One region of the Hyphomicrobium sp. MC8b genome, then DNA from elsewhere that is predicted to be linked to it. Evidence: riboswitches for the same ligand, from Rfam matches in the RefSeq annotation. Region 1 holds a riboswitch; the other holds the start of a gene.
The links. Region 1 has a riboswitch for cobalamin ahead of cobW (cobalamin biosynthesis protein CobW). Riboswitches for the same ligand answer to the same signal wherever they lie in the genome.

Region 1 (4,398 bases):
CGGCAGTAGAACGAGATCGGCGTGTACCGGAATCGGCTGACCGGGTTCGATCAGTTCGACGATGACGCCAGGTTCGTTGCGTAGCGGATCGAGGTCGTCGAAATTCGAGATGCGCGGCAGCAACGGCACAGCGATGCTCAGTTTCGTTTCACCGCCGGACCTCGATGTTTTCATAAGATCGCGCAATCCGAGCGCGTCTTCAGCGGGAAGCTTGTGAGCATCGGGGAAGAACGGCACGAGGCCGAGCGGCGTCCAGCCAGACAGATTGGCGATTGCCGTCATGCCATCGGCGAAGAGCGTCGAGTCGCCGCGCATCTTGTTGATGATGAAGCCGCGCACCATGGCCGCGTCGTCGGGATCGAGGACGTGGCGTGTGCCGACGACGCTGGCGATGACGCCGCCGCGATCGATGTCGCCGATCAGTACGACCGGAACGTCGGCGGCGCGTGCGAAGCCGAGATTGGCGATGTCGTTGGCGCGGAGATTGATCTCGGATGCACTGCCTGCCCCTTCGACGAGAACGAGATCAGCGTTCGCTCTGAGGTGCGCGAAGCTGTCGAGAACGGCCGGCAGAAGCTCTTTCTTTTTTGATTGAAAATCGCGCGCTTTCGCCGAGCCGCACATTTTGCCTTGCACGACGATCTGCGCGCCGGTTTCGGTCTCGGGCTTCAGCAGCACCGGGTTCATGTGCACGGATGGCGCAACGCGCGCGGCTCGCGCTTGCAATGCCTGGGCGCGGCCGATTTCGCCGCCGTCGGCCGTGACCGCGGCATTATTCGACATGTTCTGGGGCTTGAACGGAACGACGCGAACCCCGCGGTTGGAGAAAAAACGGCAAAGCCCGGCGACGATCAGCGATTTGCCAACGTCGGAGCCGGTGCCTGAGAACATCAACGCGCGCGCAGGCATCAGAATTCGATGCCTTCCTGAGCTTTGATGCCGGCGGCGAAATGGTGCTTCACGGCGCCCATTTCCGTCACACCATCCGCGAGCGCAATCAATTCCGGCTTGGCATTGCGGCCTGTGACGACGACATGAAGATTGGGCCGCCGCTTGCGGAGCGTTTCGAGCAAGTCATCGAGCGGCAGATAATCGTAACGCAGTGCGATGTTGAGTTCGTCGAGAATGAGCAGACGAATGGATGGATCGTCCATCAGTTCTTTTGCCTTCGCCCAGGCGCGCGTGGCAGCGGCAATGTCGCGGGCCTTGTCTTGCGTTTCCCAGGTGAAGCCTTCGCCCATCGTGTGCCAGGAGATCTGATCGCCGAAGCGTTCCAGCGCATCGCGTTCGCCGGTCTTCCACGCGCCTTTGATGAACTGGACGACGCCGACGCGCCAGCCGTGCCCGAGCGCGCGCAGCACGAGGCCGAACGCGGCCGTCGATTTGCCTTTGCCGGGGCCGGTGTGGACGAGCAGCACACCTTTTTCGATCTGTTTCGAGGCGACCTCGGCATCTTGCACGGCTTTGCGCTTAGCCATCTTGGCTTTGTGACGCTCGGCGTCGTCGACCGTGGTGGGATTGTTGCTCACGGCTCAGCCTTTCAATGTCAGCGGCAGTCCGGCGGCGACGAAAATGACCTTGTCGGCGGCGGCTGCGATCTTCTGATTGAGGCGGCCGGCTTCGTCGCGAAAGGCGCGGGCGAGCGCGTTGTCCGGCACGATACCGAGGCCGACCTCATTCGAGACCATCACACAGGGCGCGACGCGTTTTGCGACGGCGGCCAGCAATGCGTCGCTTGCCTCCGGAACGGGGCGGTTGGCGTGCATCAGATTGGAGGTCCAGAGCGTCAGGCAATCGACCAGAGAGGGAAGCTCTGCAACGCGGCTGGCCAGCACGTCGGCGATTTCGAGGGGCGATTCGTGATCGACCCAGCCCGCGCCGCGGCGGCTCTTGTGGTGCTTGATGCGGCTGTGCATTTCGTCGTCGAACGCTTCCGCCGTGGCGACGTAAGCCCAAGGCCCCGGAATGCCTGTCAAAAGGCGCTCCGCGTAGGCGCTTTTGCCCGACCGGGCGCCGCCGAGGACGAGGGTCAGCGGCGGGAGGTGAGAATTGGTCATTATGGGCCTTTCGGGCCGGCCGCAGAGGCATGCTTGGCGATTGACGTAAGTTATGGGCTCACTTATCGATTGAGACGACGGTCCCTCGCAAGAGGGTTCAAAAGGGAATGCGGTATTTACTCCGCAGCTGCCCCCGCAACTGTGAGCGGTGAGCATGGGCGAAGACACCACTGGGCACTTGTCCGGGAAGGTCGCTCGATGCCAAGACCCGCGAGCCAGGAGACCTGCCGTCGCCCGAAGCTTCCAACTCATCGCCGGTGGGGCGAGAAAGGTTAAGATGCACGTCAGATCATCCGGCGCACCGCGGTGCGCGTCTGCCCAGTCTTCCAAAAATTCGGTCGGTATGGAGGCGGGACAATGAGCGCGCGCAAGGTACCCGTCACAATCGTCACAGGCTTTTTGGGCGCGGGCAAGACAACGCTCGTGCGTCATGCGGTCGAGCATGCGCAAGGCCGTCGCTTGGCGCTAATCGTCAACGAATTCGGCGATGTCGGCGTGGATGGGACGATCCTCCGGTCGTGCGGCGTTGAGAATTGCCCGGAAGAAAACATTATCGAGCTGACGAACGGCTGCCTGTGCTGCACCGTCGCTGACGATTTCATTCCGACGCTTGAAGCGCTTTTGGCGCGCGAGCCAGCGCCGGAGCACATCATTATCGAGACGTCAGGCCTCGCGCTGCCGAAGCCGCTGGTCAAAGCCTTCGAGTGGCCGGATATCCGTAATCGTGTGACGGTCGATGGCGTGGTGACGGTCGTCGATGCCCCGGCCGTGCGCGCCGGTCGCTTTGCCGACGATCCGGTGAAAGTCGCGGCGCAGCGCGAAGCGGACCCGTCCGTCGATCATGAAAATCCGCTGGAAGAGGTTTATGAGGATCAGCTGCTCTGCGCCGACCTCGTAGTGCTCAACAAGTGCGATCATCTTTCGCCGGAAGACGCGGCTTTGATCGCGCAGGACATTCGCAGCATGGTACCGCGGGCGATCAAGATCGTCGCGACGCATGATGGAATCGTGCCTACCGACGTGCTGCTCGGGATTTCGGCGGCGGCCGAAGACGACCTTGCGGCGCGCCCGTCGCATCACGACAACGAGCCGGAGCACGACCACGACGATTTCGAGACGTTCATTGTCGAAGTGCCGGAGCTGTCGTCGCCTGATGATCTTGCTCAGCGGGCGAAAGCCATCGCGAACGATCACGACGTGCTGCGTGTAAAGGGCTTCGCGGCCATCGGTGGGAAGCCGATGCGGCTCCTTTTGCAAGGTGTCGGTGAGCGGATCGACACGCGTTACGAAGGTGCATGGCAATCGGGCGAGGCGCGCGTGGGCCGGCTGGTCGTCATCGGCCAGAAGGGGCTTGATCGCGACGGCATCACTCGGACCCTGACGGGCGCTGCCTGATGCATATCGTCGTTCGCGAGAGCCGGGATCTGGACGAGGCCGCCGCGCCGCAAGATCTCGGACTCGCGCCTGCCGATATCGTTTTTCTGTCGTTTTCCGATTCCGACCTTGCGATGGCGGCTGCTGCATTTCGCGGCGCCGAGAGCACGCAGGCGAGTGTGCGGATCGCGAACCTCAATGCTTTGCGCCACCCGATGTCGGTTGATTTATTTTCCGACGCGACGCTGAAAGGCTCGAAGGCCGTGCTCGTGCGCCTGCTGGGCGGCCTCGACTATTGGCGGTATGGCGGCGAGCAACTCGGGCGACGCTGCCGCGAACTGGGAATCACACTTGCTATCGTGCCGGGCGACGGGCGGCCAGACATTCGACTCTCGGCGTTGTCGACGCTTGGTTCGGATGAGCTGGCGCGGCTTGAGGGTCTGCTCGACGTGGGCGGCATTGAGAATACACGCATGGCTTTGCTGGCGATGCTCGGCAAACGCGACGCGCGTGGAGAAATTGCATCGCCGCGAGAGATTCCGAATTTCGGCGTCTATCGGGAAAGCGCGCAAACCGACGATGCGCTCGGGGCGACTGCCGTTGTTTTCTATCGCTCACATTTGCTCGCGGGCGATGTTGCGCCAGTCGATGCTTTGGTGGACGCGCTTGAAGATCGCGGCTTGGCAGTGGCGGCGCTCTACGTTCCAAGCCTGAAGGCAGCGGATGCCGCGGCTTGGCTTCAGGATGAGCTGCAACGTCTCCGGCCGAGCGTCATCGTCAATGCGACGGCGTTTGCCTCACGCGACGGCGCGGATGCCTCGCCGCTCGACGTTGCGGATTGTCCGGTCTTGCAGGTCGCGCTCGCCAATTCAACGTTTACGCTTTGGGAGAAGTCGCAGCGCGGCCTCAGTGCCGCTGACCTTGCGATGCACGTCGTTTTGCCGGAGCTCGACGGACGGTTGTTTGC
Region 2 (4,398 bases), 450 kb from region 1:
CTCGATACCGATTTCTACAAATTGCTGATGCTGCAAATGATCCGCAAGGTCCACCCGGACGTGCGGGTGACTTTCTCGCTCATAAACCGCTCGAAGGATGTGCGTCTTGCCGACATCATCGATGAGGGCGAGTTGCGTGCTCAGCTCGATCATGCGCGTGCTCTACGTTTTACCAAGAAGGAGCTGATCTGGCTCGCCGGTAACAGCTTTTACGGCGAAACGCAGATGTTCGGTGCTGACTTTATCGCATGGCTCGCCGATTTTCAGTTGCCGGATTATGAGCTTCGCAAAGTCGATGGTCAGTATGAACTCGATTTCGCAGGGCCTTGGACCCACACGACCATGTGGGAAATTCCGGCGTTGGCGATCGTCAACGAACTCAGGTCGCGCGCCGCGATGCGCGCCAAGGGTCGCTTTGCGCTCGACGTGCTCTACGCGCGCGCCAAGGCGAAGCTCTGGCAGAAGGTGGAGCGGCTGCGCGCTCTGCCGGACGTTGTCGTTTCCGACTTCGGCACGCGGCGTCGGCACGGATTTCTATGGCAACGTTGGTGCGTCGAAGCACTGAAAGAAGGGCTGGACGGACACTTCATCGGAACGTCGAATGTGCTGCTTGCAATGGATGCCGACTTAGAAGCTATCGGCACCAACGCTCACGAATTGCCGATGGTGGAAGCCGCTCTTGCAGATAGTGACGAGGACTTGGCGAAGGCGCCCTATCGCGTCTTGGAGCAATGGCGGCAGGAATACCGCGGGAATCTGCTGATCGCGTTGCCCGATACTTTCGGAACCAAAGCCTTTCTGGCGCGTGCGCCCGATTGGCTTGCAGGATGGACTGGCTTTCGCCCGGACAGCGCGCCTCCGATCGAGGGCGGAGAACAGATTATCGCGTGGTGGAAGGCGCACGGTGTCGATCCGCGCGGAAAACTACTAATCTTCTCCGACGGTATGGATATCGACAGTATCGAAGACACGTATCGTCATTTTCACGGGCGGGTGCGAACCAGCTTCGGCTGGGGCACCAATCTCACCAATGATTTTCGCGGCTGCGATCCGGACGGCGCTCCTGGTCTTGATGCGATCTCGCTTGTCTGCAAGGTCACGCGCGTCAATGGCAAACCGGCGGTCAAGCTGTCTGACAATTCCGCGAAAGCTACGGGAGAGTCCGCGGAAATGAAACGCTACGAGCGTGTCTTTGGAGTGGAGGGTCGTGCTATTCATCCAGTGCGCGTGTGATGGTCGAAGCACTGATCTCGAAAGGTTGCGAAGAAAGAAAAGCCAATCCTCGCCGGTCGTAATCATCCTTGAAAAATATCCAGGGAGATACATCCGTATGCTGAATTTGTCCGATTCCCGGAAGGCAGCGGCAAATGCATTGCAAATCCGCAAAACGCGTGCTGCTGAATTTCTTTAAATCCCGGATTGACAGCTCGGCCGACTTATTTCTTTATCGTTAGCGTGACGGTTGGCCCTCGGCGAAAGCTGAGCGGTCATGAAAAGGGAACGCGGTGCGGCGCTTCTTGCGCCAATGCCGAGACTGCCCTCGCAACTGTAAGCGGCGAGTCGGCTCCGACTAAAGCCACTGAAGATCTTGCATTAGAGATCCTCGGGAAGGCCGGAGAAGACGCCTGAGCCGCAAGTCAGGAGACCTGCCGGCACAAGCTGCCCATCTCCCGTGCGCAGGGCGCGGTAGAGCGGAAACCCGTAGCGGCGGCTGTATGTCAACCGGTGGGCAACCACTTCGGTCGTGCAGGTCGTTATGCTGAGCGGATAAAAACTTTCAAGTGTGCAGGCATTCATGGGACGCAGCTTTCAAGAGCCGCGTCGCAGAGTCCGCGCGCTCGTATCCCGCACATCTGCAGATCGAATTGGAAACTCACCCCGATTTCAGCGACCGGGGGTCTCATGCTGCGCGTGTCAAGACGGAGAAAAATGCGGATAGCGTTCGCCTTTGCAACAGTTGGAATTTCAGCTCAGGAAGCGAGCGCGCAAGTTCCAGCTTCGCCGAATACCAAGTTGCCGGCGGTCAACGTCATGGCGGACGACGACAGCGATGCGCCGTCCAAAAAGGTCAACGCGCCGGCAGCGGCCCAACAGGTTTCAACGCCGGCCGTTTCGAATTCCAGCGGTTCTTCGGCGACCGCCGATTCCTCTGACATCGCGGTGTCTCCAACGGGTACGCCCGAGCCAGTCGATCAGATCGGAAGTTCCGTCACCGTGATCACCGCAAAAGAAATCGCGGCTCAACAGCGCCGCACGCTGCCTGACGTTTTGAAGATGGTTCCCGGCCTTAACATCGTGCAGACCGGCGGTCCTGGCGGTCAGACGTCGGTGTTCATGCGCGGAACGAACTCCAATCACACGAAGATTCTGATCGACGGCATCGACGTCAGCGATCCGACCACACCCAATCGCACGTTCGATCTGGGCCAGATGCTCGCCATGGATATCGAACGCGTTGAAGTTTTGCGCGGTCCGCAGAGTGGTCTTTACGGCGCGGATGCGCTCGGTGGCGTGATCCTGATTTACACGAAGAGGGGCTATGGTCCGCCGAAGACGACCGCAATGATAGAGGGCGGCTCTTTTGGGACGTTCAATCAGGCTGCGAGCATTAGCGGTGGCACGAACAAGTACAACTACTACTTCAATGTCTCGCATTTTCGCGCCGACGACATCCCCGTGACGCCCGAGAATTTACTTCTTCCGGGAGAGCAGCGTCATTCGAACCGATACGATAACTGGACCTACTCATCGAAAGTCGGTGTCGATATCACCAAGGATGTGACGGTCAATCTCGTCGCCCGATACACCGACGGCACGCTGCATTACACGGGTGACGCCTACGATCCGTTCACAAACACATCCTATCCGGCGCCATATCAATCGGGTTCCGACGTCGATGATTTTTACTCGCGCAGCGAAGTAGTCTGGCGCACGTTCAGCAATCTGACGAACTATTTCGGCATCAATTATTCCAACTCTCAGACCGATAATATCGACCACGTCAACCTCACGGGCAACAACTACTATCAGGGTGACCGGGTTAAGTACGATTGGCGCAATGTTTGGAACCTCGCGCCGGGCTATACGCTGGTTACAGGCGCCGAACATCAGATCGAGCAATTTGATGGCCGCCAGATCAATGAGGTCTTTTCGGGCGGTGGTTCTTCCTATGAGGGCCAGCGCACATTCGCCGAGGAGTGGAACAACGGTGTCTATACGGAGCTTCAGGCTGAGGTCATTCGCAATCTCTTCGTCGCGGCGAACGTGCGCTACGATGATAACGAGAACTTCGGCGGTCACACGACTTGGCGCGTTGCGCCGGCCTATGTGATCGAGAGCACAGGAACCAAGATCAAGGGCAGCATTGGCACAGGCTTCAAAGCGCCGAGCCTCAGCCAGCGGTTTCAGGATTATCCCGCTTACTTTTTCTATGGAAACCCTGATCTCAAACCGGAGGAAAATACCGGTTACGATGTCGGCTTCGAGCAAGCAATTTTTGGTGGCCGCGCACAGTTTGGCGCGACCTACTTCCGGAACGACATCACGGATCTGATCGAGAGCACTTACGATCCAACGACCTTCGTTTCAACGTATGCCAATGTCGGTAAGGCGAAAACGGATGGCGTCGAAGCGTTTATTTCAGCGGATTTGACGAAGGATCTTCGTATCCGTGCGGATTATACCTACACGCAGGCAACCAACGAAGATACGGGCGGATGGCTTCTGCGCCGCCCGCACAACAAGGCGAGCGTCACTCTCGGATGGACGCCGACGGACAAGCTGCTCCTGACGGGTGCGGTGCTCTACTACGGTGACTCGCTCGACATCAATCGCGCGACATTCGAGAACGAGATCTTGCCGAGCTTCACGGTGGTCAACGTCGCGGCCGACTACAAGCTGACCGACAATATGAGCATCTACGGCCGCATCGATAACCTTTTCGACGAGCACTACGAGATTCCTGACGGCTTCCTGGCGACCGGCATCGGCGCCTATGGCGGTATCAGGTTTACGAACTAAGGGCTTCTCTGGCGGGCGACGGCTATGGTATTTACGGATAGCCTCCCGTCCCGGCGCTTTCGTCCGACAGAGAACGATTTCAGAAGGACATGACAATGAAATTTGGTTCCCGATTTGACGATCAAACGTTTTCCTCCTCGCTTGCCCTGAGTGCCATTTGGGTGGCGCTCATCGCAGCTTTGAGCGTTGGCGGCAGCTTCGCGTTCGCCTGCGCCGCGCCGCTCGCCGCTATTGCAGCGCTGGCGGCGACACGAATGGATGCCCGCACGGGATTGGCGCTCGTCGTCACGGCATGGCTCACCAACCAGATCGTCGGTTATGCGTTCCTGAGCTATCCGCACACGTTCGAGTCGTATGCCTGGGGCGCGGCGATCGCAA

Region 2: another riboswitch for cobalamin. It lies ahead of ACLB1Z_RS02665 (TonB-dependent receptor plug domain-containing protein); the one in region 1 lies ahead of cobW (cobalamin biosynthesis protein CobW).

What each region holds. Positions count from the first base shown of each region.
Region 1 covers NZ_LR898465.1:1,000,976-1,005,373, forward strand. Annotated here, with positions in the region: gene ACLB1Z_RS04855 (cobyric acid synthase) at 1-909, opposite strand, end outside; gene cobO (cob(I)yrinic acid a,c-diamide adenosyltransferase) at 909-1,478, opposite strand; gene cobU (bifunctional adenosylcobinamide kinase/adenosylcobinamide-phosphate guanylyltransferase) at 1,533-2,057, opposite strand; cobalamin riboswitch at 2,119-2,304, shown strand; gene cobW (cobalamin biosynthesis protein CobW) at 2,415-3,452, shown strand; gene cobN (cobaltochelatase subunit CobN) at 3,452-4,398, shown strand, end outside.
Region 2 covers NZ_LR898465.1:552,132-556,529, forward strand. Annotated here, with positions in the region: gene pncB (nicotinate phosphoribosyltransferase) at 1-1,233, shown strand, start outside; cobalamin riboswitch at 1,443-1,669, shown strand; gene ACLB1Z_RS02665 (TonB-dependent receptor plug domain-containing protein) at 1,930-4,020, shown strand; gene ACLB1Z_RS02670 (hypothetical protein) at 4,116-4,398, shown strand, end outside.